4 regions of the Agrobacterium sp. genome follow, and region 1 is predicted to be linked to each of the others. Evidence: riboswitches for the same ligand, from Rfam matches in the RefSeq annotation. Region 1 holds a riboswitch; each other region holds the start of a gene.
What was found. Region 1 has a riboswitch for cobalamin ahead of AC5I5B_RS10310 (ABC transporter substrate-binding protein). Riboswitches for the same ligand answer to the same signal wherever they lie in the genome.

Region 1 (7,651 bases):
TCGCCCGGGCCGCAGATGATGGCGTCGATGCCGGCAGCCTGAAAGAGCCCGGCCTCCGTGCCGTAGCTGACGGCGGCGATGCAGGGCGCGCCGGTCAATTCTTCCAGAAGCTTCACGAGCGGCGCATCGGCGGCGAGGGACAGCGCCGGATAATCGCTCATCGGCGCCCATTCTATGTCGATGCCCTCAGCGGCGAGCGCTTCGACGCCGTCACGCACCGGCTGGAGCAGGGCGAGCGGCGACACACCGGCAATCGCTCGTGCTTCCAGTTCGATGGCGCAGAGATCGGGAATGATGTTGATCGCCTGTCCGCCTTTCACCGTGCCGATCTGTAGGGAAGAATAGGGGGGCTCGAATGTCGCCTCGAAGGGGCCCTGCGTGAGGGCCTGTGCGGTCTCGACAGCCTTCGCCATGATGCCGGTGATCAAATGGATGGCGTTCACGCCCTGATCCGGCCGCGAGGAATGGCCGGAGCGGCCGCGAATGGTGATGCGTGCAGCGGCCTTGCCCTTGTGGGCGCGCACGGCACGCAGATTGCTCGGTTCGCCGATGATCGCGCCCGCCGGTTTTGCGCATAGTTCCGGCAATCGGGCAATGAGGTGCGGGACGCCGCGGCAGCCCGCCTCCTCGTCATAGGAAAAGGCAATATGAATGGGGCGATTCAGCGCCATGCGCGAAAATGCCGGTGCCGCGGCGAGAACCGTGGCCAGAAATCCCTTCATGTCGGTGGTTCCGCGTCCGTAAAGACGCTCGCCTTCCGCTCTCAGGGTGAAGGGATCGGAGGACCATTCCGGCTCACCGGCAGGCACCACATCCATATGGCCGGACAGGATGTATCCGCTGGTATCTGTCGGCCCGAAGCTGGCGAAGAGATTGGCGCGGTCGCCCTCGGGACCGGCAAGCAGCGATACTTTCGCGCCGTGACTATCCAGATAATCGGCGATCCACCCGGCGATATCGCCATTGGCGGTTCCGACGACCGATGGGAAGCCGACAAGACGCTCCAGAATTTCGATTGCGTTCATGGCTGTCTCCGCCGCTTCAACGTCGAAAAGCTTAGAGCGGCCGGCGGCGTTTATCTGCTGAAATAGGGGTGTTTTCGGTAGATTGTTGTGTCTTTCCAGCGCTTTCGGAAAATTCCTGCCGGCAAGGCTGGTTATCTTCGGATGTCGTGGGCTGGGCTGCCGGGATCAAGGTTCCGCGCCGGAGGGAATGAGAGCCGTTTGTCATGGAGCTGCTCAAGGTCGATAGTTTCGAGTTGCGAACCGTGGATATCGCCGATGTGGAGGCCGATCATCTGCATGCCCTCTCCATGGCTGTCGGATGGCGATACCACGCGAATGAATGGTGTTTCCTGCGTCAATGTGGCATCGGCCTTGCTGCGCTTGACGAAATTGATCGCGTTGTCGCAACCGCCATGCTGTTTCCTTATGATGAAGGTTTCGCGACGGTCGGTATGGTCATCGTTTCCCCGCGTTTGCAGGGGCAGGGCGTTGCACCGTGGCTGGTGGGGCAACTCATGGCAGATTACCCTGACGCTGCACTGCGGCTGAACGCCACGGAAGCGTCGCGGCGGCTTTTTGCCCGGCTGGGTTTTGCCGGAGATGCGGAAAAAGTACATCTCCTTCGCGGCAAGGCGCGCTGCCCTGCCGAGATGCCGACGCTCGGAAGAAAACAGAGGATCGAGCCGCTTTCGGAGGACCATTTGTCCGCTGTTGCGGATCTGGATCAGGCGGCTTTCGGTGTCTCGCGCCAGCGCGTCCTGCAGCGTCTCCTGCGGGAAAATAAGGGTTATGGCCTGTTCGAGGCGGATCGTCTCGTGGCCTTTGCATTGCGGCGCGCAGCGGGACGGGGCCATATTGTCGGCCCGGTCGTTGCGGGTGAGGAAACGCAGGCCATTGCGCTGGTCAGGCGGCATTTTTCCGATCTGGACGATCAGCTCGTCCGTCTCGATGCCGTGCGTGACAGTGGTCTTCTGACCGACTTTCTGACGCAATCCGGCCTGGTGGTGATCGAAACGCTGACCACCATGTCGAAAAACGTGCCGCAACCGGCCGGCTCTGGTCCCGCAATGATTTTCGCCCTGGCTGGCCCGTCTTTGTGCTGAGGTGCGGCACTATCGCAATTGACGCCCCGCCCGTTGCCCCTTATGTGAGAAAGCGACGGTTCCTGCAGCCGAAAGGCGAAGGGATTAATAGGGAACATGGTGCGGGCGATCTTTTTCGCCCAATGCCGTGGCTGCCCCCGCAACTGTAAGCGGATTGTCGTTCATCCCAGTGACGCTTCAAGGCGTCATGCCACTGTATTCTCTGGAATGCGGGAAGGCAGATGAGTGACGCAAATCCGTGAGCCAGGAGACCTGCCGTCAAAATATGAACCATCGTTACGGGCGGGGAAGCCCGGAGGAGGAGATTGTAATGTTATTTCATAACATTTGGTTTGCGTCCCGTCGTCGTTCTCCGTACAAGACGTCCCGCTGTTGCTGCGCGTTCTGACGCCTGCTGCTCTGGAATAAGTTTTACTTTCGACTGGAGAACACATGTTTCGTTCTAGACGCCTGCCGGTCCATGCCGGCTTTCTGGCCGCCGCGTTTGCGGTTTTGCCTCTTGCCAACGCTAACGCTGCCGAAACCACTTACCCCCTGACGATCAACAGCTGCGGTCAGGAGATCACCTTCAAGCAGGCTCCCGCCCGCACCGTATCCGTCGGCCAGAGCACGACCGAGGTTCTTTATCTGCTCGGGGTTGCTGACAAGGTGGTCGGCACGGCGCTGTGGATCGGCCCGGTTCTGAAGGGCTACGAGGAGGCCAATGCCAAGGTCGAGCGACTGGCCGATAATGATCCGAGCTTTGAGGCGGTTGTCGGCAAGAGGCCTGACCTCGTGACGACGCAGTTCCAGTGGCAGATCGGCCCTGAAGGCGTCGTCGGAACGCCGGTGCAATTCGCCGAACTCGGCATTCCCGTCTATACCTCGCCTGCCGATTGCATCGGCAAGGATAATTCCGGCGGTGGCGACGGCGTGCGCAACACCGGCTTCACCATGGATCTGATCTATCAGGAAATCCGCGATCTCGCCAAAATCTTCAACGTGCAGGATCGCGGCGAGGAAGTCGTTGCCGATCTGAAGAAGCGTGAGGAAGCCGCCCGCACCAAGATCGCCTCGGCAAATGGCAAGCTTTCCGCCGTCTTCTGGTTCTCCAGCGCCGAGCTGGATATCGACCCCTATGTGGCCGGCCGCAACGGCGCGCCCGGTTACATCATGTCCGCACTGGGCTTAAAGAATGTCATCGAAAGCGATGAGGAATGGCCGACCGTCGGCTGGGAAACCATCGCCAAGGCAAATCCGTCCGTCATCGTCGCCGGCAAGATGGACCGCCGTCGCTTCCCGGCTGACGATGTCGCCGTCAAGCTGAAGTTCCTCGCCAGCGATCCCGTGGCCAGCATCATGCCCGCCGTCAAGCAAGGTCATGTGTTCGAAATGGATGCGCAGGCGATGAACCCGACCATTCGCACCATTGAAGGCATCGAAACGCTGGCTGAAGCGATTTCGGCTGCCGGCCTCGCCAAGTGAACAGTCTTTCCGTCCATTTCGGCAGGGTGGGACTGGCTTTCGCCGCGCTCGCCCTGCTGCTCGTCGCGCTGATGGCCGGAGCGGCCATCGGCGAGACCGCCATTCCCTTTGACGTCGTGGCGAAAACTATCGCCAACCGTGTTTTCCATGCGGGTTATCCGTTGGAGCCGCTGGATGAGGGCATTGTCTGGAGTTATCGCCTCAGCCGCGCCGTTGTCGCCGCCTGCTGCGGGGCTTCGCTGGCGCTCGCCGGGGCGGTGCTGCAATCGCTTCTGCGCAACCCGCTTGCCGATCCCTATATTCTCGGCATTTCCGCCGGCGCCTCCACCGGTGCCGTCGCTGTCGCGCTTCTGGGTTTTGGCGCGGGTTTCCTGACGATGCCGGCCGGCGCGCTCATCGGTGCTTTTGTGGCCTTTTCTCTGGTCAGCCTTCTCGCGGTGCGGGCGGGACATGGCAACAGCGCCATCATTCTGGCGGGGGTGGCCGGGTCGCAGCTGTTCAACGCCATGACCTCTTTCATCGTCACCAAATCCGCCAATGCGGAACAGGCGCGCGGCATTATGTTCTGGCTGCTCGGCAACCTCTCGGGCGTGCGCTGGCCGGATGTCTGGCTGGCGCTGCCGGTCAGCCTTGCGGGTCTTGCTGTGTGTCTCTGGTATGCCCGGGCGCTGGATGCCTTTGCCTTCGGCGGTCAAGCCGCCGCTTCACTCGGTATCCCGGTGCGGTGGGTCTATGCGGTGCTGATCTCGGTTTCGGCAATCATGACGGCCGCGATGGTGTCGCTGGTCGGCTCCATCGGTTTCGTCGGGCTCGTCATTCCCCATGCCGCGCGCATCTTCGTCGGCGTTCGCCATGGCATCTTGCTGCCGGTGACGGCACTGACCGGTGCGGTTTTCATGATAGTCGCGGATATTCTCTCGCGCATCGTCATTCCGGGGCAGGTGCTGCCCATCGGCGTCATCACCGCGCTGGTCGGCGCGCCCGCCTTCGCCTTCATCCTGGGGCAAAAGAGGGCGCGGTCATGAAGTTATCCGCCCACGGCCTGCATTTCCATGCCGGCAATATCGATATCGTGCGCGGCGTTTCGCTCAATGTCGGTTCCGGGGAGTTTCTGGGCATCATCGGCCCGAATGGTTCCGGCAAGAGCACGCTGCTTTCCATGCTGGCGGGAATTCGCAAACCACGCCGGGGGCACGTTACGCTTGGCGAGGAGCCGCTTGCCTCGCTGGGACGCCGCGATCTTGCCCGCCGGCTTGCCTTCGTGGAGCAACAGGCTGAAACCACCGAGCGCATCACCGCACGGCAGGCCGTGGAGCTTGGACGCACGCCCTATCTCGGGCCGCTTTCCGCTTGGTCACAGAATGACGACGCCATTGTTGATGCGGCACTTGCCAATGTCGACATGGCCGACAAGGCGGAGCGCAACTGGCATCATCTTTCCGGCGGCGAACGCCAGCGCCTGCACATTGCCCGCGCATTGACGCAGGAGCCGCATATCCTGCTGCTGGACGAACCGACCAATCACCTTGACATAGGCCACCAGATCGGCCTGCTCGATCTGGTGCGCCGGCAGGGTCTGACCGTCGTTGCGGCGCTGCACGATCTCAATCACGCCGCCATGTTCTGCGACCGCGTCGCCATCATGCATCGGGGTGAGATGATCGCGGTCGGCCCGCCGCGGGACGTTCTGACACCGGCGACAATAGCCGAGGTTTTCGGAGTCGAATGTGTCGTCACCACGGACGAGGGCGGCTTTTCCCATATTCGTTTTCTGCCGGCCCATGGGCGGGCCGAGCACCCAAGGAAAGTATTGGCACGATGATGATGTTGACGATGCTCGCAAACGCCGCTGCAAAGACCAGACTCTTTTACGCCGCTGCCGCAATTGCCGTGACGGTCACGGGCTTTCCGCTTCAGGCTTCAGCCGAGACCTTCGAGGTGAAAATGCTGAACCGGGGCGAAAAGGGCCCGATGGTATTCGAGCCCGATTTTCTCGAAATCGCGCCCGGCGACCGCGTACGCTTTGTGCCCACTCACAAGAGCCACAATGCCGCGACCATCGATGGCATGGTTCCGGAAGGTGTCGAAGGGTTCAAAAGCCGGATCAATGACGAGTTCGAGACCGGGTTCGAAAAGCCGGGCTTTTACGGCATAAAATGCTCGCCGCATTACGGCATGGGCATGGTCATGCTGATCAAGGTGGGCGATGCGACCCTGCCGCAGAGCTACAGGACGGTGGACGTGCCGGGTCGCGCCAAACCACGGTTCGACGATCTTTTCGAGCAGGCGGAAAAATAAAGCGATGTCGGAGGCCCAGCTGCGGCGGTTGATGCCGCCTCAGCTTTTGCCAGTAACATCCGGCTTCACCGCACATACCGCATAACGATGCTGCAGCCCGCGCAGGACGCCTTTTAGAAGGCTGAAGTTTTTCGCCTGGGCGCGGTGAATGGCCTGAAGTTCCTGATCGATCGCGACAGGTTCGAAACCGGTCGTGCGCAACAGCGCCGCGACATCGCCGGCCCTTGCGCCCTTCGAAAAATAGACCCGCGAGAGGATGCTGTTGAAGGTATTTTCCGGGTCCGCCGGCTTGTGCGGCTGGTCCGGTTTAATGAGGCCGATGTTTTCGAGGCTGGCCGCCAGTTTCTTCACCAGCTTTTCGCGCCAGCCGGTATTCACGAAATCGCCGTCAACGATCAGAAGCCGCCCGCCGGGTTTCAAGACACGGAACCATTCGGCAAAACTCGCCTGTGGGTCCACCAGCGTCCAGACCAGATGACGGGTGATGATGACGTCGGCGCTTTCATCCGGCTCCATGGTGTTTTCGGCATCGCCGACGAAAAAGCGGATGTTGCGTCCACGTTTTTTCGCTTTTTCCCGGGCAAGGGCCAGCATCGTTTCCGACCAGTCCATGCCGGTAACCTGAAAACCGAGATCGTCCATCAGGTGTGAGATGACGCCGGTGCCGCTGGCGAGATCAAGCGCCTTGCGGCCCTCTCCGCGGCCCAGATGTTTCAGGATAAGCGCGTGCCAGGCTGCACGCTCGTCTTCGGAGAAAATTTCATGCCCGGGCGAAAGGTCGAAAGTCGCGGCGCGGCCGGACCAATAGGATTTGATTTCGTCTCTCAGACTGTCGTTTTTGCCGTATTGGATGGTATCGATCATCGGTGTTCAACTCATGTACCGGTCAGTTAAGAATGGCTCTAAAACATAAATGTTGACTAGTACAGTCAGAAAATAATACAGCCGCGCCAGTCAACACTGGAGAGCAATATCCGATGCGCATCTCAGCCAAATCTGCGGCACTTGCCCTTGGCCTTCTCGTATCCGCCGCATGGCCGGCATTCGCCGAAAAGGTCACCGTCAAGGATGTGACGGGCCGCGATGTCGAGGTCAATGTGCCCGTATCGCACGTCATCCTCGGCGAAGGTCGCCAGATTTATTTCCTGGCTGCGCTCGACAAGGAAAACCCTTTCCAGCACGTCGTTGGCTGGCGCGACGATCTGGCGAAAGCTGATCCGGAAACCTATGCCGCCTATCTCGCCAAATATCCCGAGGTTGCCAAGCTGCCCACTTTCGGCGGCATGAAGGACGGCACCTTCGACATCGAGCAGGCCGTTTCGCTGAAGCCTGACGTGATCCTGATGAATATCGACGCCAAGACGGCGACCGAAGAAGCAGGCTATATCGAAAAGCTCGCCAAGGTCGGCATTCCGCTGGTTTACGTCGATTTCCGCGAAAAGCCGATGGAAAATACCGAGCCGAGCATGCGCCTCATGGGCCAGCTGACCGGCAAGGAAAAGATCGCCGAGGACTTCATCAAGTTCCGCGCCGACTCCATCGCCAAGGTCACCGATACGCTTGAAAAAGCCAATCCGAAGAAGCCTGTCGTGTTCATGGAGCGCGCCGGCGGTTACTCCGACGATTGCTGCATGTCTTTCGGCAACGAGAATTTCGGCAAGATGGTGGAGCTTGCCGGCGGCATCAACATGGCCAAGGACATCATTCCCGGCACCTTCGGCAACGTCAATCCGGAACAGATCATCGCCTCCAACCCGGAGCAGGTCATCATCACCGGCGGCA
Region 2 (7,651 bases), on a different contig from region 1:
CCGCAGCTTCTCGCCTTCGAGCTTGAAGAAGCTGCCCGTGGTGTCGCAGCTCAGCACCCGGTCCGAGCGGAAATTGCGGATCGCCTGCCGTAGTTCGCACCAGGCGACGATATTCACCGTTTCGGAATAATAGATCACCGCAATCGGCCGAATCCGTCGTTGCGTTTCCGCGCCGGCTTCATCGCGATAGGTGATTTCCAGTTTCTCCTCGTCGCGCACCGCGCGCCTGACCGTGGCAAGATCGACGCCTGCTGGCACCGGCGCGATGCTGCCCCAGGCGTGCAGGGCATTGGCGGAGAGGGTTTTCGACAGGGGGTCGGGCAGGGAGGCGGCGATCTTGTCGCTGACCTGCCTGGCCGCCTGCCGCAATTCGGCATCGCCGGTGCGGGCGACCATGGCGAGCGCCAGCACGATCGCCTCCGTCTCTTCGATGGAAAACATCAGCGGCGGCAGGTTGAAGCCGGGACGCAGGATATAACCGACGCCGCGTTCCCCTTCGATCGGCACGCGCATGGTCTGAAGGGCGGCTATGTCGCGATAGACCGAGCGCACCGTCACCTCCAGCGCCTCGGCAATGGTCTGCGCGGTGACGGGCCTGCGCGCCACCCGCAGGATCTGGATGATTTCGAACAGTCTCGACGCCTTGCGCATTGCCGTTTTCCCGGGGATATTACGACGCAACTGACACAACGCTGTCAGTTGGCCTTTCCTATAAACGGAGAAACACATTGAGAAACATCGGCTTTCCCGAATGTGCCATGAACCGTTTTGGGAGATACTGACATGAGTTACGCCGAAAATCTCTGGCTTTTCTTTCTGGTCCTGTTCGGCATCATCATTCTGCCGGGCATGGACATGCTGTTTGTGCTGGCAAGTGCGCTGACGGGTGGCAAGAGAACCGGCCTTTCCGCCGCAAGCGGCATGAGCGCCGGCGGCATCGTGCATTCGCTTTACGGTGCGTTGGGCGTCGGCATGCTCGCCGCGTGGATGCCGTCGCTGTTCCTGCCGCTTCTGGTCTTTGGCGCCGCCTATATGATCTGGATCGGCATCGGCCTGATGCGCAGCGCGATTGTCGTGAACGGCGACGAGGCCCAGGCGAGCGCTTCGGTCAGAAAAGCCTTCTGGCGGGCGGTGCTGACCTGCCTTTCCAATCCGAAGGCCTATCTGTTCATGATGGCGATCTATCCGCAATTTCTCAAACCCGCCTATGGCCCGATCTGGATGCAGGGGCTGGTGATGGGCGCGATGGTGGCGGTGACGCAGTTCACCGTCTATGGCGCGCTGGCGCTGACGGCGGATAAAAGCCGGGCATGGCTTGTTTCCTCGCCCGCCGCCACGATCTTCATCGGTCGCGCCGCCGGTTTCATGCTGATTGCCGCAGCGCTTCTCACGCTCTGGGAGGCCTTGTCTTAGGCTTCTGTTTTCACGATGGAATTCACCGCAATGTGACTTCTTTTCGCCATCCGGAAAGGGCATCCTCGCGCCGTTCCATCTAGCGCCCGGTGTCCCAGCCGGAATCAAGGAGAGTGTGCATGAAACTGAAAACCATCACGGCGGCCATGCTTTTCGGCTGTCTTTGCGCCGGAGCGGTCTACGCTGCCGGCGAAGTCGAAAAACGTGAAGGCATGATGAAGCAGATCGGCGGCGCCATGGGTTCGCTCGCTGCCATCTCCAAGGGCGAGAAGCCCTTTGATGCTGATGTGGTCAAGGCTGCGGTGACGACCATCGGCACCAATGCCAAGGCTTTCCCGGACCAGTTCCCCGCCGGCACCGAAACCGGCAGCGCGGCTGCTCCCGCCATCTGGGAAAATTTCGAGGACTTCAAGGCCAAGGCCGCCAAGCTTGGCACGGATGCGGACATCGTTCTCGCCAATCTCCCCGGCGATCAGGCGGGCGTTGCCACCGCCATGAAGACGCTCGGCGCCGATTGCGGCACCTGCCACCAGACCTACCGTCTGAAGAAATAATCGAATGATTCTGGAAACGCCGCTTCCCGGCGGCGTTTTCTCACGCTCGAAAGGCATCTGACCGGGTCAGGTGAGAATGGGGAGAGGGGTATGTCCTCCATCTGGACGAAACTCGCTGGCGGGGCCGTGGTCGCGGCGATTGCCGGCTACGGCATATTCGCCTGGGTCACCGCGCCGGAACGTCAGGCGCCAAGCCATTGGGTCAGCCTTGGCGAACCGGATCTGGCCAATGGCGAAACGCTGTTCTGGGCGGGCGGCTGTGCAAGCTGTCATGCCGCACCCGATGCGAAGGGTGAGGCGCTGTTGACGCTTGCGGGCGGGCAGGCGCTGAAAAGCCCCTTCGGCACCTTTCATGTGCCCAATATTTCTTCCGATCCGCAGCATGGTATCGGCGGCTGGACGCTGGCGGAATTCGGCGATGCGATGACGCGTGGTGTGGGCAGGAACGGTGAGCACCTTTACCCGTCCTTTCCCTACGCCTCCTATGCCCGCATGACGCAGAAGGACATCAACGATCTCTTCGGTTATCTGAAAGCCCTGCCGGCCAGCCAGAACGATGCGCCGGATCACGAACTGCCGTTCCCGTTCAACCTGCGCATGGCGCTGGGCGGCTGGAAGTTCCTTTATTTCGACCCCTCCGCACCGCCGCGGGTCGAGCTTGCCAATGCCAATGCCGAATTGCTGCGCGGTCAATATCTGGTGGAAGGGCCGGGCCATTGCGGCGAGTGCCATACGCCGCGCAATGCGCTCGGCGGTTTCCTTGCCGATAAGTGGCTGGCCGGCGGCCCCAATCCGGAAGGCGAAGGCCGCATTCCTGACATCACCCCCGGCTCGCAAAGCATCGGAAGCTGGGCCAAGGCCGATATTGCCAGCTATCTGGAAACCGGCTTCACCCCGGAATTCGACAGCGTCGGCGGTTCCATGGTCAAGGTGCAGCAGAACATGGCGCATCTGACGGCGGATGACCGCGATGCGATCGCCGCCTATCTGAAGGCCATTCCGGCGCGGTAGGGTGCCCCTGGGCGCATGCGCGCCCATTGACTCCCGCCGCCACCCATCGGATAACAATCCTGTGATGGTTCCTTCCGGGCGTTCCGGAAGGTGAAAAGGGAACACGATAGGGAGAAATCCTCATTCGTGGCTGCCCCCGCAACTGTGAGCGGAGAGCCTGAAACGAAGTGCCACTGGCAAGCCATTTTCCGGGAACCGAGGTTTCCAGGGAGGGCGATGCCGGGAAGGTGTTTCAGGTTTTGACCCGTAAGCCAGGAGACCTGCCATCACGGAAATGTCCATGCCGGCGGGGTGTCCGGAAGAGCGGAATTTCAGGGTGGCGAGATCAATGCCTCCCTGTGTCAGTCTCGTATCCCCGTGGTGAAGTGTATCGCATGCGGTCTTGCGGCTCCCGCCGTTCGGCCGTGTCTAAAGGCGCGGGGTCGCGCCGGGAGAGGGGTCACCATGTCCATCCAGCAGAATACGGCCAATTCAGCCGTTTCCGCAAAAACGGGCAGCTTCGCGCAATCGCTGACGGCGATCGTGCTTGGCCTGTTCGTTGTCGGTTTTGTCGGCTTTTCCCATGTGGAAGCCGTTCACAATGCCGCGCATGACACGCGTCATGCCAATGCCTTCCCCTGCCATTGAGGGGAAACGGCATGTCATCTTTTCGCAATATCGTCTTTACCGCGGTTCTCGTCGGCATTCTCGGTGGTTTCGCCGTGTCTGCCATGCAGGCTTTCGGCACCACGCCGCTCATCCTTCAGGCGGAAACCTATGAGAGCGCCGGTGGCGAGGCGCCTCACAGCCATGATGCGACGGCGCCCGGTGCTGCGGTTCCCGCCCATGAGCACAATGACGAGGCCTGGGCTCCGGCCGATGGCTTCGAGCGCACCGCCTATACCGTTGCCGCCAATGTCCTGACCGCCATCGGTTATGCGCTTGTTCTGACCGGCCTTATTTCGCTGCGTGGCACGAATGGCGGCTGGCGCGAAGGCCTTCTCTGGGGCGTTGCCGGTTTTACCGCCGTCATGCTGGCCCCGATGATCGGCCTGCCGCCGGAACTGCCGGGCAGCCCGGCCGCCGCACTTGAGGCGCGGCAGATCTGGTGGCTTTCCACGGTTGCCGCAACCGCGGGCGGCATAGCGCTGATCGCATTCCGCCGCGAACCCTGGGCCATCGTTCTGGCGCTGGTGTTGATCGTCGCACCGCATGTGGTGGGCGCACCCCTGCCGCCGGAAGGTGAACATGCGCTGGCGCCGCTGCCGCTGGAGCGTCAGTTCATCGTCGCCGCCACCATCACGAGCTTCGTTTTCTGGGCTTTGCTCGGAACATTGAGCGCGTTTTTCCTGAAGCGCTTCCAGCAGGCGTAAATCCATGCAGGACGCAGCGGAATGGAGTGAGGAACTCGATGCGCTGCGTTTTGCCGTTCCCGGTCACGGCGCTTTCTGCGCCGTGCACCGCCTTGCCTTCAAGGCGGTGCTGGGGCCGAGCCCTACAGAAGAGGCGGCTCTTGCCTTTTTCCACGACCATGAAGCCGCCTTTGTGGCGGCGGCACTTGCCAAGATAAAACGTGCAAATTCACCTGCCGGCCGTAGCCTGCATTTGAACAGCCGCGATATTCGCCGGGCGATTGCCGGGGAGGGCGGCGATCACGCAGCACGTGTTTGCCGGGTGCTGGATCAGCGATAATCATCGCTGTTCTCACCTCCGTCATCCCGGCCTCGAGCCGGGATCCAGCCAGCCCAAGTCCTTGGGCTGAGAGGAGTCTTTCCGCCGCGCAGACGCGCGTCGGCTGGATTCCGGCCCAAGGCGGGAATGACGGGGAGTAGAGGGAGTGCAAACAACCGAGACGGCTGCGCCTCAGCGATGCTCCGCCGCAAAAACCTGAAGTTCCGCCTCGGCTTCCGGACCAAAGAGGCCGAGGTGTTTCAGGATTTCCACCGCAAAACTCACCGGCGCGCTGCCGGCGGCCGTGATGATGCCGCGATCGCTGACTGCTTTCGGCTGGTCGCGATAAAGCGCCTCGCCGCTATAGACGGGATAGGCCCTGTGCGATGCCAGCGAATTGCCGGTATGGGCGACATCGTTCAGAACGCCCGTGCCGCCGAGCGCGCTCGCCGCCGCACAGATGCCGGCCACCAGCCGGTCCCTGTCGCGAAACCGGTGCACCAGCCCGCCAAGATCGACAGCCGTTCCCTTTTCCCAGCTGAGACCGCCGGGAATGACAAGCGCATCGATGCCAACAGGATCAAGCGCGTCATAGGATGTGTCAGGCGTTACATTCAGCCCGCCCATGGACGTTACCGGCCGGCCATCAGGCGTGGCATAGATGATTTCGACGCCGAGATAGCCGCGCGCTGCGGCAGCAAGCAGCGCCGGTTCCCAGTCAGCAAAATCCTGCGCGAGCGCAATGGCGATCCGTGTCATGGTCGTCTCCGTTGATGCCAATCAGGCAATTGACTGCATGTAGCGCATGCCGGTAACCGGCCGGGGCGCGAAATCCATGTTTTCGTAGAAGCGATGCGCCGCGACATTGCCTGTTGTGGCGCTGACGGAAAGATAGTCGCAGCCGAGACGCTTGGCGATATCGCGGGCGCGGGAAACCAGATGCTGACCGGTGCCATGGCCGCGATGGCCGTCACGCACGAAGAGATGATGCAGCTCAAGCCCGCGCCGGCCTTCCTGCGCCCTGTAGAGCGGCAGAAGCAGGGCGTAACCGATCAGCGCGCCATCGGCTTCGGCCACGAGGCCATGCACCCAGGGCAGCGGGCCGAACAGGTCGCGTTCCAGTTTCGCCGGCGTGATCGCCGCCGCATCGCCGTGGTAGGAGGCAAGCAGCGTGATCATCTCGTTGAGTTCGGGCAAGTCCGTCTTGCGTGCGCCACGAATGATGACGACGGGCGGTCTTTCCAGTGTAAGGGAGCTATCTTCGGTCATTTTTTCGGTCCTTTGGTCTTATCGGTGCCGTCAGGACGCTTGAGAAACAACAAAGCCGCCTGACGGCGGCTTGTTGACAACATGATCTGTCGAGCCGCCCTTAGAGGTAGGCCCAAAAGTACGAGCAGGAGATGGGTGCGCGTTCGTTGATCATGGGAAATGCAATGCGCCCGAATCCGTAATCTGTCAAGCCCGGTTTTCCGATCAATGTTCACCCTCGCACATGTCATGATTGGAAAGCGCGCGGATGACGTAACAATCCTCGATCGAATGGCCGTGGCAGTGGGAGACGATGCGCTCCAGCTCGTGCTCCAGCTTCTTGAGGCTGGCGATCTTTTCTCGCACATGGGCGAGATGTTCGGCAGCGATGCGGTCCGCGCCCTCGCATGGCATCTGCCGGTGCTGGCTAAGTGCGATCAGTTCGCGGATGGCGTCGATGTTCAGCCCGAGATCACGCGCATGGCGGATGAAGGCCAGCCGGTCGAGGTCGGCCTTTTCGTAACGGCGCTGGTTGCCCTCCGAACGGTCGGCCTCGCGGATGAGGCCCATCTGCTCGTAATAGCGGATCGTCGGCACCTTGACGCCGGTACGTTTGGACAATTCACCGATGGACAGCATGACTTTCTCCATATCTCGGGCAAAGACGGGAGAACGGGGTGGCTCCGCCGTTCAGGGTCGATGCTCTAGTCTCTAGAGATATTGCTTTTCAGCCCGTCATTCAATGGGTCTCAGGCGGCGTCATCCACGCCAAGCGCCTGGGCGAGCGCTTTGAGGACATCATTCTCGATGCCGGATGCGGCTTCTGGCTGTGCCGATGCGGCCATGTCCAGGGCGGGCGTTGTCGTGGAGGTGCCGCTGTCGAGATTCCAGAGTGCTGTGGCGAGGCCGAAGGAAGCACTGGCGGCGGCCGGCGCGATGGCCGTGGCAGCGGTTTCGACGCTCGAAATGGTGCGATGCGCGGCGCGGGTCAGCTCCAGCAGGGCTTCGGTGGTGGAATGGGTTTCCTTGCCTCTCGCCGGCTCAAGGCTCCGGAGCTGAGTGGGATGATAGCTGCTGATGGTTGCTGCGATAGTCGTCATGACTGAGTCCCCTAAGTTTCATGGGGAGATTTTTTAAGGATCGAAACATTCGCGAAGATTGCGTCAAGCGGGGCTTGAACGGAAAATCTCGCTCATATAGTATACCCCCCTATAGTATATGAGGTCCCCATGTCCCATACGATCCGCAACAAGGAGAAGCTTCTCGCCCGCATCCGCCGCCTGAAAGGGCAGATGGAAGCGGTGGAGCGTGCGCTTGATGATGCCAAGCCCTGCGGCGAGGTGCTGCAATTGCTCGCTTCCGTGCGCGGCGCGCTTTCCGGACTGACGGGGGAGGTGATGCAGGAGCATCTGCATGAGCATGTGGTGCATGCCGAAAACGAAGACGAACGGGCCCGGGCGGCGGAAGAGCTGGCCCAGGTGCTGAAGACCTACATCCGGTGAAATCGAACGGGCCAGCAGATCAGACAGGCCAGTAGCAAACAGGATTGAGCGACATGACGACGACATCCGAACACCGCGCAGCAGCCGGTCATGACCATGTTTTCCTCGGCCAGAACCATGAGCGCAATGAGAGGCGCGTCTGGATGGTCATTGCGTTGACTGCGGCCATGATGGTGGCGGAAATCGTTGCCGGCCACTGGTACGGCTCCATGGCGCTGACGGCGGATGGCTGGCACATGTCCACCCATGCGGGCGCGATGCTGATTTCGGCCT
Region 3 (7,651 bases), on a different contig from region 1:
GAAAAGCCGGTCAGCGCCTCGAATTCCACATTCGCCGTCATGCCGCCGAACTCGGGCGAAAAGACGTTGCCCGACTGTTTGGCGCGGATGGTCGGCATCGGATCGGCCGAGAGCTTCACGTTTTCGAGCCGCGCCGGGTCCCAGAGCGATTCGCTCATCAGCATGATGACGTCAGGGTAGTCGCCCTTGTTGGCGGCGAAGGCGGCGGGTTCGGACGTCAGGTCGGCGATGCTGTTTTCACCGTAACCCTGTGGCGCCGAGACATTGGCCATCGGAATATTGAAGGCGAAGGCCATCAGGAAGCCGTTGTGGCGGTAGTTTTCCTGCTGATCCCACATCATGGGTATGATGTTGAGACGGTCACGTGCCCAGGAATAGTGCGAATAGTCCATCAGCGAGGCAAGACTGGCAAGAAGCGGCAGCGCCAGCGCGAGACCAGCCGCGCGTTCACGCCAGCGCAGGACGGGCGAATGGCGGCGCGCCAGCAGCCATAGCGCCACAAGTGCCGCAATGGCGGCGCAGATGCCAAGCCCGAGCAGCACGGCCGTCAAGGGCTGTGCTTTCAGCATGGTCGGCAGAAGCTCGAGGATCTGCCGGCCGAACAGCAGGTCGGAGGGGTAAAGCGGATCGGAAAGATAGGTCTGTTTCTGCGCGGAGATCAGCCCGGTCATCGCGCAGAGCGGTGCAATGGCGATCAGCGACAGGTAACGCCGGCCAAGGATGGCATCCAGCGCCACGAGAAGGGCGAGCACGGCGGCAATGGTGGTCATGCCGGGGCGTGCGGATGAGGTGAGGAAAGCACCGACATCCGTGAGCGAACCGCGGGCGATCCACTCCAGCACCACAACGAGCACAACGGATGCGACCGTCAGATTGGCAAGCGTATAGGCCGTGCCCGAAAGCTTCGAAAGGCTCCTAATCCCTGCAGGCGAAAAGACAAAACCAGCCTTTTCGGAAGCCGTTGTTTTTGGCGCCGAATGTCTCAAACCCATACTCCGGTATTTCAGGCGGCACGGCCGATCCGGGGAGGTGAATCGGGTGTCGCAAAAGTGTCATGTAACTGTCACATAAGCGCGATGAACGCGACATGAACTTTGCGCAGCCTGGCCGGTGCGGCGATAACCTTAGCGTGAACGCGCGCGCCCGATGCGTAACGGGCGCCGCCATGCAATTGCCGCGTTGCGGAGCGGGCACGGGCGCGGTATTGAAAAGCCATGAGCGACAGACACGATATCCAGAACCATCTCCGGATTGCCGTCGGGCAGTTCAATCCCACTGTTGGCGACGTGGCGGGCAATCTCGCCAAGGCGCGCGAGGCTAGGGCCGATGCGGCAACGCAGGGCGCAGACCTTCTGCTTCTGACCGAACTCTTCATTTCAGGCTATCCGCCTGAAGATCTGGTGCTGAAGCCGGCTTTCCTGAAAGCATGCCTGAAAGCGGTGGAAGAACTGGCGGCGGAGACCGCCGATGGCGGACCGGGCGTCGTTATCGGTTTTCCGCGACAGGGCGAGACGGGACGACACAATTCCGTGGCGCTTCTGGATGGCGGCAAGATCATCGCGCTGCGCGACAAGATAGACCTGCCGAATTACGGTGAATTCGACGAAAAACGTGTTTTCTCCGAGGGTTCGATTTCCGGTCCCTATAATTTCCGTGGGGTCAGGATCGGTATTCCGATCTGCGAGGAAATCTGGAACGATATGGGTGTCTGCGAGACGCTCTCCGAAAGCGGGGCGGAAATCCTGCTGGTGCCGAACGGTTCGCCCTATTATCGCGGCAAGCTGGATGTGCGCCATCAGGTGGCGCTCAGGCAGGTGATCGAAAGCGGCCTGCCGCTCGTTTTCGCCAACCAGCTGGGCGGGCAGGACGAGCTGGTATTCGATGGCGCAAGCTTCGGTTTCAATGCCGACAAGACGCTTGCCTTCCAGATGAGCCAGTTCGAGGCCACACTTGCCGTCACCGACTGGAAACGCATGGCAGATGGCTGGCGCTGCGAAAGCGGGCCTTTCTCGAAGATTCCCGAAGGTGAGGAAGCGGATTACCGCGCCTGCATGCTGGGCTTCCGTGATTACGTCAACAAGAACGGCTTCAAGAGCGTGGTTCTCGGCCTTTCCGGCGGCATCGATTCGGCGATCTGTGCCGCCCTTGCCGTCGATGCGCTGGGCGAGGAGCGGGTGCGCTGCATCATGCTGCCTTACCGTTATACCTCGGAAGAATCGCTGAAGGACGCGGCCGATTGCGCCAGGGCGCTGGGCTGCCGCTACGATATCGTGCCGATCGTGGAACCGGTGGAAGGGTTCCTCTCGGCGCTGTCCGATCTCTTCGAGGGCACGGAAGAGGGCATTACCGAGGAAAACCTGCAGAGCCGCACGCGCGGCACCATCCTGATGGCCGTCTCGAACAAGTTCGGCTCGATGGTGGTGACGACGGGCAACAAGTCTGAGATGTCAGTGGGTTACGCCACGCTCTACGGCGACATGAATGGCGGTTTCAACCCCATCAAGGACCTCTACAAGATGCAGGTCTATGCCATTTCCAGCTGGCGCAACGCCCATGTTCCGCCGGGTGCTCTCGGCCCTTCCGGCGAGGTGATCCCCGCCAATATCATTTCCAAGGCCCCGTCGGCCGAATTGCGTCCCAACCAGACCGACCAGGATTCGCTGCCGCCCTATCCGGTGCTCGACGATATTCTGGAATGCCTTGTCGAGAAGGAAATGTCGGTCGAGGAGATTCTCGCACGCGGCCATGATGTGGCCACCGTGCACCGGGTGGAGCATCTGCTTTATCTCGCCGAATACAAGCGCCGGCAATCGGCTCCGGGTGTTAAGATCACCAAGAAGAACTTCGGCCGTGACCGGCGTTATCCGATCACCAACCGGTTCCGGGATCGGTGATTGAGGGCGCGCGCCATTGATTTCTGGCGGGTGAGTTAAGTGCCTTTCTCCGTCATCCTCGCCCTTGAGGCGAGGATCCATGCGCGGTTGAGATTGTGGGTCCTCGGGTCAAGCCCGAGGATGACGTCGCGTGTGAGGAGCTTTTTGACAACGCATAAACGGCGCGGAGAACACCCCGCGCCGCTCGCTCATCTCAAATAACCTGCCCCACATCGATACGGTTGCCATCGGGGTCTTCAAAGACGAAGGCGCGCAGGCCGTAATCCTTGTCCTGCAGGCCCTTGATGATGCGCAAGCCCTGGCTCTTGCAGAGCGCGTGCAGCGCATCGACATCGCTCACCATCATATGGGCCACGTTGAAGGGCGCTGCCTTGTGCGTGGGCTGCAATGTCAGATGCAGCTCGGCATTGCCCTGTTTCAGGATCATGAAGCCGACGGGGTTGCCGTTTTCGAAGGTCTTTTCAAAGCCCAGCACGCCAACGTAAAAATCATGGGCCGTTTCGATATTTTTGACAGGAAGCATTGCGGCGATCCGGCCGAAGCGGATGCCGTGATCGGCGATGGTATTCATCGCGGAACCTCGGATCTGGGAGAAACGGGAAGCGGCGCGGACGGTGCCGGAGCGCTGGCGTTTTTTCCGGTTTGAATTTGCAGGACGGTGCCTGCCGCCCTAGGATCATAATCGAGGCGATGGCGGATGCAAACGGAATGTCTGCATTGCCCAGCGCTTTGAACGAGAACACGGACACGCCCGGGAGGCAGAATGCGCAGTTCCATCGAAATCTTCAACATCCGCACCCGGCAGATGCGTGTGGTGTGGCAGACGCCTGATCTCTTTGAAGCGCCGAACTGGTCGCCGGATGGGAAATATCTGCTGTTGAACAGCGAAGGCCTGCTTTATCGCCTGTCTCTTTCCGGTGATATTGCGCCGGAAAAGGTCGATACCGGCTTTGCCACGCTGTGCAATAACGATCACGGCATTTCGCCTGACGGGTCACTCTATGCCATTTCCGACAAGGTGGAATTCGGCAAGAGCGCCATCTATCTCATGGCCTCCGTGGGCGGCGCGCCACGGCTGATGACGAAAAACCTTCCCTCCTACTGGCATGGCTGGTCGCCGGACGGGAAGAGCTTCGCCTATTGCGGCATTCGCGATCAGGTCTTCGATATCTACTCCATGGATATAGAAAGCGGCGTCGAGACGCGGTTGACCCATGGCGAAGGTCGCAATGACGGGCCGGATTATTCGCCTGACGGTGCGTGGATCTATTTCAATTCCAGCCGCACCGGGCGGATGCAGATCTGGCGCGTACGGGTGGATGGCTCCGCCGTCGAGCGCATCACCGACAGCCCCTATGGCGACTGGTTTCCGCACCCGTCTCCGAAGGGAGACAAGGTGGTGTTCGTCTCCTATGACGGCGACGTTTTCGACCATCCGCGCGATCTTGATGTGCGGGTGCGGCTGATGGGTATGGATGGTGGTAATGCCGAGACGCTGTTTGAGCTTTTCGGCGGGCAGGGAACGATGAACTCGCCTAACTGGTCACCTGAGGGGGACGAGTTCGCCTATGTCAGGTATTTCCCGGTGTAATGGGGGAGGCAGGCCACATTGCCGCACCACCGGCAGAATACTTGCATTCGCAAACTTTTTTGCCCATAGCTTCCTTTGTCAGGTGCCCGCCCTTGCGGCGGGAGAATCGGGAATCCGGTGAAAGCCCGGAACGTGCCCAGCGCTGTGAGGCGGACGCTCTTTTTTAGAAGCCACTGAAGCAATTCGGGAAGGCGAAAAGGGCGGATGAAGCCAAGTCAGAAGACCGGCCTGACGGGATAGACCGAACCGCGCGGACGGCGGCAGGTTGTTGTCGAGGTGGGGTGTATGTTTGCGCCCGGCCTTCGCATTGTTGGGGATAAACGATGCCAGCCGATCCGTCCGTGAGCAATCCGCCCGGCGCCAGTTCTTTCGATCATGCGCTGTCACCCGCCCGCCCGTTTTCCGGTGAGGAGCGCGAGGCGATTTACCGCGCCATTGAAACCCGTCGTGACGTGCGCGATCAGTTCCTGTCCGATCCGCTGCCGGATGATCTGGTGGAGCGTCTCCTGAAGGCGGCCCATTCGGCACCCTCGGTCGGTTTCATGCAGCCGTGGAATTTTACCCTCATCACCGATGGCGCGATCCGTCAGGCGGCCTTTGTGGCCTTCAGCCGCGCCAATGAGGAGGCGGCGGCGATGTTCGAGGGCGAGCAACAGGCTCTCTACCGGAGCTTGAAACTTGAAGGCATCCGCAAGGCCCCGCTCAGCATCTGCGTCACCTGCGATCCCACGCGCGGCGGCAAGGTGGTGCTGGGCCGCACCCATAATCCGCGCACGGATGTCTATTCCACCGTCTGCGCCATCCAGAATCTCTGGCTCGCAGCCCGCGCCGAAGGCATCGGCGTCGGCTGGGTCAGCATTTTCCACGATAGCGACATTCGCACCATTCTCGGTATTCCCGACCACATCGAAATCGTCGCCTGGCTCTGCGTCGGCCGTGTCGATGCGCTCTATACCGAGCCGGAACTGGCGGTGAAAGGCTGGCGGCAGCGCGTGCCGTTGGAGGAGCTTGTGTTCCGCAACCGCTGGGGCGGGGTGTAAGACAGATAAAAGTTCTGCGAGGGAAGCGGGGCGTTGCTGCTTGTTCTTCTCCCCGGCGGGGAGAAGATGGCCCGAAGGGTCAGATGAGGGGGCAAGCTCTCAGCATATCTCTACCGTAGCCCTCTCATCCCGCTGCCGCGGACTGAAGAAACAAGCGGCGTCCGCTCGCTCCACGACGGCTTCACTGCTGCGGCTGTATACCCTTCAATGCCGGGTTCTTCAGGTCGATCCGGCCTGTCTGGTCCGGCAGAAATTTGGGGCCAATGACGCGCACTTTCGTATCGTTCGGGTCATAGTCGCGTTCGGGAACGGGTTGTTCCGGCGGCTTGGCGGCCTGCTGCTGCTCGGCGGGTTTGGGGGCGGCCTTGTCACCTTGCGGTGAGGGGATTTTCGTGATGCCGGAATAGGGCGTTTCGGATTCCGGCCGGGAGGCTTCTTCCTGCTTCTGCATTTCTTCGTGATAGGCGGCCATGTTGCAGGCGCAGCCCGGCGCTTTCGCCGGGGCGTTCCTGTAGGCGAAGGCGGTCGGCAGGTCCCTGTAAGGTTTTCCGGTTTCCGCAGACACCATGTCGGCGGTTTCCTGATCCGTCATGGAGTGGAAATAAAGTTCCGTCTCCGTCCCCGGACACATTTTCTGGCATTGCTCGGCCTGGGCGCGGAAATCGAGCGGCGAGGCATTGGCGGCGATGGGGAAGAACGAGCCGTCGCAGGTGCGCACGCACAGTGTGCGAAGCCCGCCTTCAGCGGCGGCGTTGGGGTAGGGGGAAAGCCCCGCCTGTCCCGGCTCACCGCCATTCTGCCGGAAGGCGTCGGGGTAACGCGTCACATCGGAAGGCGACGGCAGCTGCGCTTCCGTCTGCGGTGCGGTGCCGCAGCCATTTGCATCGAGGGCGGCGAGGATACGCTGGCGCCTGATATCGCCATCGTTGTCACGCACGGCCGCCATGGCGTCGTCGCGATCACGGATGATGGCGTCGCGTTCGTTTTCCGCTTCCGCCAGCGCATCGCCGATCTCGGCGCAGACACCGGCATTGGGATTGCCGTAGACGATGACGCTGCCAGACGAGCAGCCATAGCCGCGCAGGTCGTTCCTGATCTTGCGAATGACGATGTTCTGGCGGGCGAGCGCATTGGCGTAACGCCGCACCTCGGCCGTATTGCCGATGACGCGTGGCGGCTCACGCAACTGCGCATAAAGCGTATCGCAGACCTGATCCGCGAAAGCGGTGGCCGGAGCAATGAAAACAAGGGGAAGCAGGAGGCCGATGATGCGGCTGCGCCGGGTCAATTGTGCGATCCGTTCGATGTCCCCGACCGGTGGCAGGGGCGTTATACTTCACGAAATCCGTGTTTCAGGAAGATAACATAAGCTGTTGCCGCAATGCGGCAACAGCTTGTTCAAAATTGCGTTAATGCGGCCTCTATCACACCGAAGGATGCGAGGCCTGCACCACGGCAAACGCCGCCATGTTGACGACGCCGCGCGAGGTGACGCTGGGCGACAGGATATGGGCGGGCAGGGCGCTGCCGAGCAGGATCGGGCCGACATGCAGGCCTTCCGTCAGCGTGCGGGTGACGCCGAGCGTGATGTTGGCGGCATCGAGGTTCGGGAAGACCAGAAGGTTCGCCTCGCCCGTCAGCACGCTGTTCGGCATCGCGCGCTTGCGCAGCGCTTCCGAAAGTGCGGAGCCGCCCTGCATTTCGCCGTCCACTTCCAGTTCCGGTGCTGCCGCCTGCACGATCTTCAGGGCGCGGCGCATCTTGCGGGCGCTTTCGGAATCGCGCGAGCCGAAATTGGAATGGCTGGCGAGTGCGATCTTCGGCGTGATGCCGAAACGGCGGATTTCCTTGGCCGCGAGAATGGCCATCTCAGCCACTTCCTCTGACGTCGGGTCGTTGTTGACGAAGGTGTCGGTGAGGAACAGCGCACCCTGCTGGGTGATGAGCAGGCTGAGACCCGCAAAGGAACGCACGCCTTCCTGCTTGCCGATGATCTGGTTCACGTCGCGCAGGTGCCGGTCATAACGGCCTTCGAGACCGCAGATCAGCGCATCCGCCTCGCCACGCTTCACCGAAAGCGCGCCGATGACGGTCGTGTTGGTACGCACGATGGTACGCGCCGCTTC
Region 4 (7,651 bases), on a different contig from region 1:
CACCGGCTACGTCGCCGACAAGGAATCGGCGACCTATTCGCGTGATGCGCTGGCCGCCCTATTGACCGACCTCACCCGGCAGACACCACGAAAAAGCGTCGTCGTGTTCGGTCACAGCATGGGCGGCTGGCTGGTGATGGAAGCGTTGCGGCAATTGCGCTTCGAAGGCAGGAACGATGTCATCGCCAAGCTGCAGGTGGTGCTGGCTGCGCCCGATATCGACGCCGATGTCTTCCGCAAGCAGATCGAGGTCGTCGGCCGGCTCAATCCGCCACTCACCGTGCTGGTGTCCAAGGACGACCGGGCCTTAAAAGCATCCTCCATACTGGGCGCTGATGTCACCCGCATCGGTGCGCTTGACGTCACCGATCCGCAGGTTCAGGAAGCGGCCCTGAAAGAGGGCGTGCAATTCGTCGATATCTCCAATCTGGAGGCGTCGGACCCACTCAATCACGACCGTTATGCCGCGCTGGCCTCCATGGTTCCGCAGCTGGAGGCAAGCAGGCGCGGTGGTGATATCAATAGTGCAGGAGCCTTCGTATTCGATGCGATCGGCGCAACGGTCTCCAGCCCCTTCCGCCTTGCGAGCCAGGTGGTGAACCCGCAATAGGCTTTGCGGGTTCCTGCTGACATCAGGGTTTCAGAAATCCCAGTCTTCATCTTCAGTCGCGACTGCCTTGCCGATGACATAGGACGAGCCGGATCCGGAGAAAAAGTCGTGGTTCTCGTCGGCATTGGGTGAGAGTGCCGACAGGATCGCTGGATTGACCCGGCAGGCCTCGGCGGGAAACAGCGCCTCGTAACCCAGATTCATAAGGGCCTTGTTGGCGTTGTAATGCAGGAACTGCTTGACATCCTCGGTCAGGCCAACGCCGTCATAGAGGTCTTCGGTATATTTCGCCTCGTTATCGTAAAGTTCGAGCAGGAGATCGAAGGCGAAGTCCTTGATCTCCTGTCTCTCCTTTTCGCCGAGGCGCTCCACCGCCCGCTGGAACTTGTAGCCGATATAATAGCCATGCACGGCCTCGTCGCGGATGATGAGGCGGATCAAATCCGCCGTATTGGTAAGCTTGGCGCGGCTTGACCAGAACATCGGCAGGTAGAAGCCGGAATAGAACAGAAAGCTTTCCAGGAACACGCTGGCGATCTTCTTTTTCAGCGGATCGCCGCTGTCATATTCGCGCATGATCAGCGCGGATTTGCGTTGCAGGAACTCGTTTTCCTCAGACCAGCGATAGGCATCGTCGACATCAGGCGTGGAGCATAGCGTCGAGAAGATCGAGGAATAGGAGCGGGCGTGCACGGCCTCCATGAAGGAAATGTTGGAGAGCACGGCCTCCTCATGCGGCGTGGCCGAATCCGCCATCAGCCGCACGGCGCCGACACCGTTCTGGATGGTGTCGAGCAATGTCAGCCCGGTGAAGACACGGATGGTCAGCTTCTGTTCTTCCGGCTTCAGCGTTCCCCAGGAGGGAATGTCGTTGGAGAGCGGCACCTTTTCCGGAAGCCAGAAATTCGAGGTCAGGCGGTTCCAGACTTCGAGATCCTTGTCGTCCTCGATGCGGTTCCAGTTGACCGCGCGAATGCGGGACGCGGGTTTTACGGCGATGTTCATTGTCTTGTCCCTCAATTCAGAGCGTGCAGGAAACGCAGCCCTGAACCTGCGTGCCTTCCAGCGCCATCTGGCGCAAACGGATGTAGTAGATGGTCTTGATGCCCTTCTTCCAGGCGTAGATCTGCGCCCGGTTGATATCGCGCGTCGTTGCCGTATCGCGGAAGAACAGCGTCAGAGACAGGCCCTGATCGACATGCTGGGTGGCCGCCGCATAGGTGTCGATGATCTTCTCAGGACCGATCTCATAGGCATCCTGATAATATTCGAGATTGTCGTTCGAGAGATAGGAAGCCGGGTAATAAACGCGGCCGATCTTGCCTTCCTTGCGGATTTCGATCTTCGAGACGATTGGATGAATGGAAGACGTCGAGTGGTTGATATAGGAGATCGAACCTGTCGGCGGCACGGCTTGTAGGTTCTGGTTATAAAGACCTGATGCCATGACGTCCTGCCTCAGCGCCTTCCAGTCCTCCTGCGTCGGAATGGCAATGCCGGCCTTTTCGAACAGTTCCTTCACCTTTTCGGTCGCGGGCAACCATTCCCGGTCGGTATATTTGTCGAAATAGTCACCCGAGGCATATTTCGAATTTTCAAAGCCCTTGAAGCTCTGGCCTCTTTCCACCGCCAGCCGGTTGCTGGCGCGGATGGCATGATAGGTCACGGTGTAGAAATAGATATTGGTGAAATCGACGCCCTCTTCGGAACCGTAGAAGATGCGTTCGCGCGCCAGATAGCCGTGCAGGTTCATCTGGCCGAGCCCGATGGCGTGGCTCGCATCATTGCCCTTTTCCACCGAGGGGACGGAGGAAATGTGGCTCATATCAGACACTGCTGTCAGCGCCCGGATGGAGGTCTCGATGGTCTTGCCGAAATCGGCCGAATCCATTGCAGCGGCAATGTTGAGCGAACCGAGATTGCAGGAAATATCCTTGCCCATATGGCTGTAGGACAGATCGGCATTGAATTCACTCGCTTCGCTGACCTGCAGGATTTCCGAGCAGAGATTGCTCATGCTGATGCGGCCGGCGATCGGATTGGCGCGGTTCACCGTGTCCTCGAACATGATGTAGGGGTAACCGCTCTCGAACTGGATTTCGGCGATCACCTGAAAGAATTCGCGCGCCTTGATCTTCTTCTTGCGGATGCGGCTGTCGGCGACCATTTCGTGATATTTTTCGCTGACCGAAATCTCGGTCAACGGCACGCCATAGACCCGCTCCACATCATAGGGCGAGAACAGATACATGTCCTCGTTGTTGCGGGCGAGTTCGAAGGTGATGTCGGGGATCACCACGCCGAGCGACAGCGTCTTGATGCGGATTTTTTCGTCGGCGTTTTCGCGCTTGGTATCAAGGAAGCGCATGATGTCAGGGTGATGGGCATGTAGATAGACCGCGCCAGCACCCTGGCGTGCGCCAAGCTGGTTGGCATAGGAAAAAGAATCTTCCAGCAGCTTCATCACGGGAATAACGCCGGAAGACTGGTTTTCGATCTGTTTGATCGGCGCTCCGAATTCGCGAATATTGGTCAAGGACAGCGCCACGCCGCCGCCGCGCTTGGAAAGCTGCAAGGCCGAATTGATGGAGCGGCCGATGCTTTCCATATTGTCTTCCACCCGCAGCAGAAAACACGAGACCAGCTCGCCGCGGCTCTTTTTGCCGGCATTGAGGAATGTCGGGGTGGCCGGCTGGAAGCGGCCTGAAATGATTTCATCGACCAGATTGCGGGCAAGCTGCTCATCACCACGCGCAAGGGCCAGCGCCACCATGCAGACGCGATCCTCATAACGCTCCAGATAACGTTTTCCGTCGAAGGTCTTCAGCGTATAGGAGGTGTAATATTTGAAGGCGCCGAGAAAGGTCGGGAAGCGGAATTTCCGGGCATAGGCCTCGTCATAGAGGTCACGAACAAAATTGAAGGAATACTGGTCCAGCACCTCCTGCTCGTAATATCCCTCCGTCACCAGATAATCGAGCTTTTCCCTGAGGTTATGGAAAAATACCGTGTTCTGGTTGACGTGCTGGAGGAAATATTGCCGGGCGGCCAGCCGATCCTTGTCGAGCTGGATCTTCCCGTTCTCGTCGTAAAGGTTCAGCATCGCGTTCAGCGCGTGATAGTCCAGCCCCGCATCAAGCGGTTTCTGGCTTGCGGCTGCCGGCTGTTTGGCGTCCTTGCGCAGCGCGCTCGAGGTCAGCGTGTCCAAAATCGTTCCAATCCATGTTTGACGTTGGCGACGTCTTCTTCCGTGCCGAGAAGCTCGAAGCGATAGAGAAACGGCACCGCGCATTTGCGCGAGACGATATCTCCGGCGGATGCGAAAGCGGCGCCAAAATTCGTGTTTCCCGCCGCGATGACGCCGCGAATGAGATTTCGGTTGGAGGGCTCGTTCAAAAACCGGATGACCGGCTTAGGCACGGCCCCTTTGGTGCCGCCGCCCCCATAGGTGGGGGTGACCAGCACATAGGGTTCCGACACATGAGGCACGTCGTCCTCAGCGCCGAGCGGCAGGCGAAACAAACGCCGCCCCAGTTTCAGAAGGAAACGATGGGTGTTTTCAGAGCGGCTGGAATAGTAGACGATCAGGCCCATCGCCTTACCGCCTCAGCTGATCGAGCCGATCATATCCGGCCGGAAACCCGCCCAATGGCGCTCGCCGGCGACGACCACGGGAACCTGCATGTAACCAAGACCCCGGACGTGATCGAGCGCATCCGCATCTTCGGAGATATCGATGATCTCATAGGGAATACCAATGCGGTCGAGCGCACGATAGGTGGCGGTGCACTGGACGCAGGCGGGTTTGCTGTAAACGGTGACGGTCATGATTTCCTCTCTCGAAGCCGATTTCGGACACGGCTCAACATTGCCGATTACAATCGCAATCGGGTGGCGGTGGATCTGTCATTCAGGTGAGGCACGTAGCCCAGGCAACTCTTCGCATTTTCGGATAGAAACCGGGGTCCGGTTTTCCCAAAATGCTGCAAGCCGCACAAAATCACTCTCTACGCCGACGAGCGCAGCAACTTAAAGAAATGCACTGGCATGACTTCACCCCGAAGCTTGTTCTGGAGGGGGCAGAAAAGGGCGCACGCAAATCATTTGCGTCAACACCTTCCTCCGGACACCCCGCCCGTGGACGTTTGCGCTCAAGGCAGGTCTCCTGACTTGCGGGTCACAACATCTATTCCGGCCTTCCCGGAGCTTTTGGCTCCAGTGACCCAAATCGGAACGATGCTCGCCGCTTACAGTTGCGGGGGCAGTTTCGGCCTTGTTCCGCCATGATGGCGTTACGCACCGAATTCCCGTCTTAGCTCCCAATCCTTGCGAATCGGAAGAACCTTGAACACCACATATAGTATATAAGGAAATTTTTACGTCAATGAATAGACACACAAAAGCCCCACCCTGTGGATCAAAAAGATTCAACACATGGTCAACAAAGGCTTAACGGCAAACGCGCTTTGCCGGTAAAGAACTGGAAAGCGTTAATCTATTCCCAGATATCGATATGAATATCGGCTGGACGCGCGTTTTCGATCACCCTTTTTCCGTTGGGAAGATCGTTTTCGAAAAGCTTGGCATGGATCTGAGCGGCATCGAGACCATAACCCTGCCATCTGTTCCGCAGCCTCTCTTCCAGCACGGCGACGGACGGGCCCACGAAGATGGTGAGGTCAAAGCTCTCGGAAAGGCTTGTCCAGGGCGCTTCGTTCAGCAGCAGATAATTGCCTTCGGCAAGGACAAAGCGCGTTTCCGGCGCAATCGCCCGGGCGGACGCAATGGCAATTTCCCGGGAGCGGTCGAAAACCGGAACAAGCACCTCCTGCCCGCCCTTGCGGACGGCGGAGACGATATCCAGGAAGCCGCGCACATCAAAAGTTTCAGGTGCGCCTTTTCGCGGCAGCAGTCCCCGTTCCTCAAGAATGCCATTGTCCATATGGAAGCCATCCATGGGCAGGACGGCGGCCGTTTCGCCTCGCGCCCGCAAGGCCTCAAAAAGAGCATCCGCAAGCGTGGATTTGCCGGCCCCAGGGGGACCGGCAATGGCTATGATGAAACGGGATTGACCCTCTGCCCGCCGAAGAACGTCTTCGACGATCGTCTCAAGCTTCAGCGTCATGCGGCAAGCGTTTCCTTCGGCGCTTCCTTGGCGCCGGTCATGAAGGCGACGGCGTCGGACATGGAATAGTCCTTCGGATTGATGACGCACAGGCGCTTACCGAGCCGGTGGATATGGATGCGATCCGCAACCTCGAAAACATGCGGCATGTTATGCGAGATCAGGACAATCGGCAGACCGCGGGAGCGCACATCCAGAATAAGCTCGAGAACGCGACGGCTTTCCTTGACGCCGAGTGCCGCCGTCGGCTCGTCGAGGATGACGACCTTGGAGCCAAAGGCTGCCGCACGCGCCACCGCCACGCCCTGGCGCTGACCGCCGGAGAGGGTTTCCACCGCCTGATTGATGTTCTGGATCGTCATCAGGCCGAGTTCCGACAGTTTTTCGCGGGCGAATTTTTCCATGGCCGGGCGGTCGAGCGCCCGGAACAGGCTGCCCTGAATGCCGGGCTTGCGGATTTCACGGCCGAGAAACATATTGTCAGCTATGGACAATGCGGGAGACAGCGCAAGGTTCTGATAGACGGTTTCGATGCCCGCCTTGCGCGCCTCGATCGGCGAGCGGAACTGCACCGGCTTGCCTTCCAGCCTGATCTCCCCTTCATCGGGTGTCACCGCACCGGAAATCGCCTTGATGAGAGAGGATTTGCCGGCGCCGTTATCACCGATGACGGCAAGGATTTCGCCCGGATAAAGGTCGAAATCGGCATTGTCGAGGGCGGTCACACGACCGTAGCGTTTGACGAGATTGCGTGCTGTGAGGATAGGTTCTTTTGCCATCAGCCTGCTACCTTTCTGATCCACTGGTCGATTGCGACAGCCAAGATGATAAGGACGCCGATCAACAGATAGGTCCATTGCGGGTCTGTGCCGATAAGCCGGAGACCGAGTGAAAAGACGCCGACGATCAGCGCACCGAAAATCATGCCCATGATGGAGCCGCGTCCGCCGAACAGTGACAGGCCGCCGATAACCACCGCGGTGATGGATTCGATGTTGGCGAACTGGCCGGCGGTCGGCGAAACCGAGCCGATGCGGCCAATGAGGGCCCAGCCGGCAAAGGCGCAGATGAGACCGGACAGGGTATAAACGGTGGTCAGCATACGCTTGACATTGACACCAGCGAGTTCCGCAGCATCAGGATCGTCACCCACGGCATAAAGATGGCGGCCCCAGGCGGTGCGGTTCAGCACATACCAGAGCAGGGCGACCAGCAGAACCATGGCAATGACGCCATAGGTGAAGACCGCGTTGCCGAAACGGATATTCGCGCCGAAGAACTGCAGGATCGGCGCCTGCTGGGCGATGTCCTGAGCCCGGATCGTCTCATTCGCGGAATAGAGGAAGTTGGTCGCAAGCACGATCTGCCACATGCCAAGCGTGACGATGAAGGGCGGCAGGCGCATGCGCGAAACCAGCACGCCGTTGATGAAGCCGCAAAATGCACCGACGGCGAGGCCACAGAGAATGGAAAGCTCCGCCGGAAGACCGTAACGGAAGGTAAACTGCCCCATGACGACGGAGGACAGAACCATGATCGCGCCAACCGAAAGGTCGATGCCGGCCGTCAGGATGACCAGCGATTGCGCTGCGCCAACGATGCCGACGATCGCGACCTGCTGCAGGATGAGGGTTAGCGAGAAGGCGGAGAAAAACTTGCCGCCAAGGAGCAGGCCGAAAATAATCAGCGACAGCACCAGAACGATAAGCGGCACCGCCGCCGGGCTGGAATGGAGAAAATGCTGGAATTTTTCCAGCGCACTCTTGTCGTGCGTATCGAAAGCGGCGACCTGCGTCGAACTTCCCGAAAGCACCTTTTCAAATTCATTATGCGGCTGAGCCCGCACCGGCTGATCGCTCATTGGATTTTCCTCCCGATCGCTCTATCGCATCAGCCCTGACACCTGGGTCTATCTC

Region 2: linked by a shared signal. The riboswitch ahead of AC5I5B_RS15595 (CbtB domain-containing protein) and the one ahead of AC5I5B_RS10310 (ABC transporter substrate-binding protein) in region 1 are both predicted to bind cobalamin.
Region 3: linked by a shared signal. The riboswitch ahead of bluB (5,6-dimethylbenzimidazole synthase) and the one ahead of AC5I5B_RS10310 (ABC transporter substrate-binding protein) in region 1 are both predicted to bind cobalamin.
Region 4: linked by a shared signal. The riboswitch ahead of nrdH (glutaredoxin-like protein NrdH) and the one ahead of AC5I5B_RS10310 (ABC transporter substrate-binding protein) in region 1 are both predicted to bind cobalamin.

What each region holds. Positions count from the first base shown of each region.
Region 1 is NZ_JCABZP010000011.1:291,323-298,973, reverse strand. It holds gene argE (acetylornithine deacetylase) at 1-1,025, opposite strand, end outside; gene AC5I5B_RS10315 (GNAT family N-acetyltransferase) at 1,229-2,107, shown strand; cobalamin riboswitch at 2,147-2,381, shown strand; gene AC5I5B_RS10310 (ABC transporter substrate-binding protein) at 2,540-3,571, shown strand; gene AC5I5B_RS10305 (FecCD family ABC transporter permease) at 3,568-4,596, shown strand; gene AC5I5B_RS10300 (ABC transporter ATP-binding protein) at 4,593-5,393, shown strand; gene AC5I5B_RS10295 (pseudoazurin) at 5,390-5,869, shown strand; gene AC5I5B_RS10290 (class I SAM-dependent methyltransferase) at 5,909-6,733, opposite strand; gene AC5I5B_RS10285 (ABC transporter substrate-binding protein) at 6,847-7,651, shown strand, end outside.
Region 2 is NZ_JCABZP010000014.1:790,641-798,291, forward strand. It holds gene AC5I5B_RS15575 (helix-turn-helix transcriptional regulator) at 1-651, opposite strand, end outside; gene AC5I5B_RS15580 (LysE family translocator) at 784-1,413, shown strand; gene AC5I5B_RS15585 (c-type cytochrome) at 1,533-1,967, shown strand; gene AC5I5B_RS15590 (c-type cytochrome) at 2,058-2,978, shown strand; cobalamin riboswitch at 3,027-3,260, shown strand; gene AC5I5B_RS15595 (CbtB domain-containing protein) at 3,423-3,605, shown strand; gene AC5I5B_RS15600 (CbtA family protein) at 3,617-4,330, shown strand; gene AC5I5B_RS15605 (hypothetical protein) at 4,335-4,649, shown strand; gene AC5I5B_RS15610 (type 1 glutamine amidotransferase family protein) at 4,821-5,387, opposite strand; gene AC5I5B_RS15615 (GNAT family N-acetyltransferase) at 5,409-5,897, opposite strand; gene AC5I5B_RS15620 (MerR family transcriptional regulator) at 6,102-6,515, opposite strand; gene AC5I5B_RS15625 (hypothetical protein) at 6,626-6,976, opposite strand; gene dmeR (Ni(II)/Co(II)-sensing transcriptional repressor DmeR) at 7,106-7,378, shown strand; gene dmeF (CDF family Co(II)/Ni(II) efflux transporter DmeF) at 7,432-7,651, shown strand, end outside.
Region 3 is NZ_JCABZP010000010.1:339,710-347,360, reverse strand. It holds gene AC5I5B_RS08275 (LTA synthase family protein) at 1-992, opposite strand, end outside; gene AC5I5B_RS08270 (NAD+ synthase) at 1,215-2,894, shown strand; gene AC5I5B_RS08265 (glyoxalase superfamily protein) at 3,088-3,465, opposite strand; gene AC5I5B_RS08260 (TolB family protein) at 3,658-4,485, shown strand; cobalamin riboswitch at 4,549-4,731, shown strand; gene bluB (5,6-dimethylbenzimidazole synthase) at 4,809-5,525, shown strand; gene AC5I5B_RS08250 (DUF2865 domain-containing protein) at 5,707-6,813, opposite strand; gene AC5I5B_RS08245 (NADP-dependent malic enzyme) at 6,950-7,651, opposite strand, start outside.
Region 4 is NZ_JCABZP010000014.1:4,780-12,430, reverse strand. It holds gene AC5I5B_RS11780 (alpha/beta hydrolase) at 1-610, shown strand, start outside; gene nrdF (class 1b ribonucleoside-diphosphate reductase subunit beta) at 641-1,615, opposite strand; gene nrdE (class 1b ribonucleoside-diphosphate reductase subunit alpha) at 1,632-3,818, opposite strand; gene nrdI (class Ib ribonucleoside-diphosphate reductase assembly flavoprotein NrdI) at 3,806-4,204, opposite strand; gene nrdH (glutaredoxin-like protein NrdH) at 4,217-4,438, opposite strand; cobalamin riboswitch at 4,749-4,972, opposite strand; gene AC5I5B_RS11755 (nucleoside triphosphate hydrolase) at 5,106-5,735, opposite strand; gene AC5I5B_RS11750 (ATP-binding cassette domain-containing protein) at 5,732-6,514, opposite strand; gene AC5I5B_RS11745 (ABC transporter permease) at 6,514-7,596, opposite strand.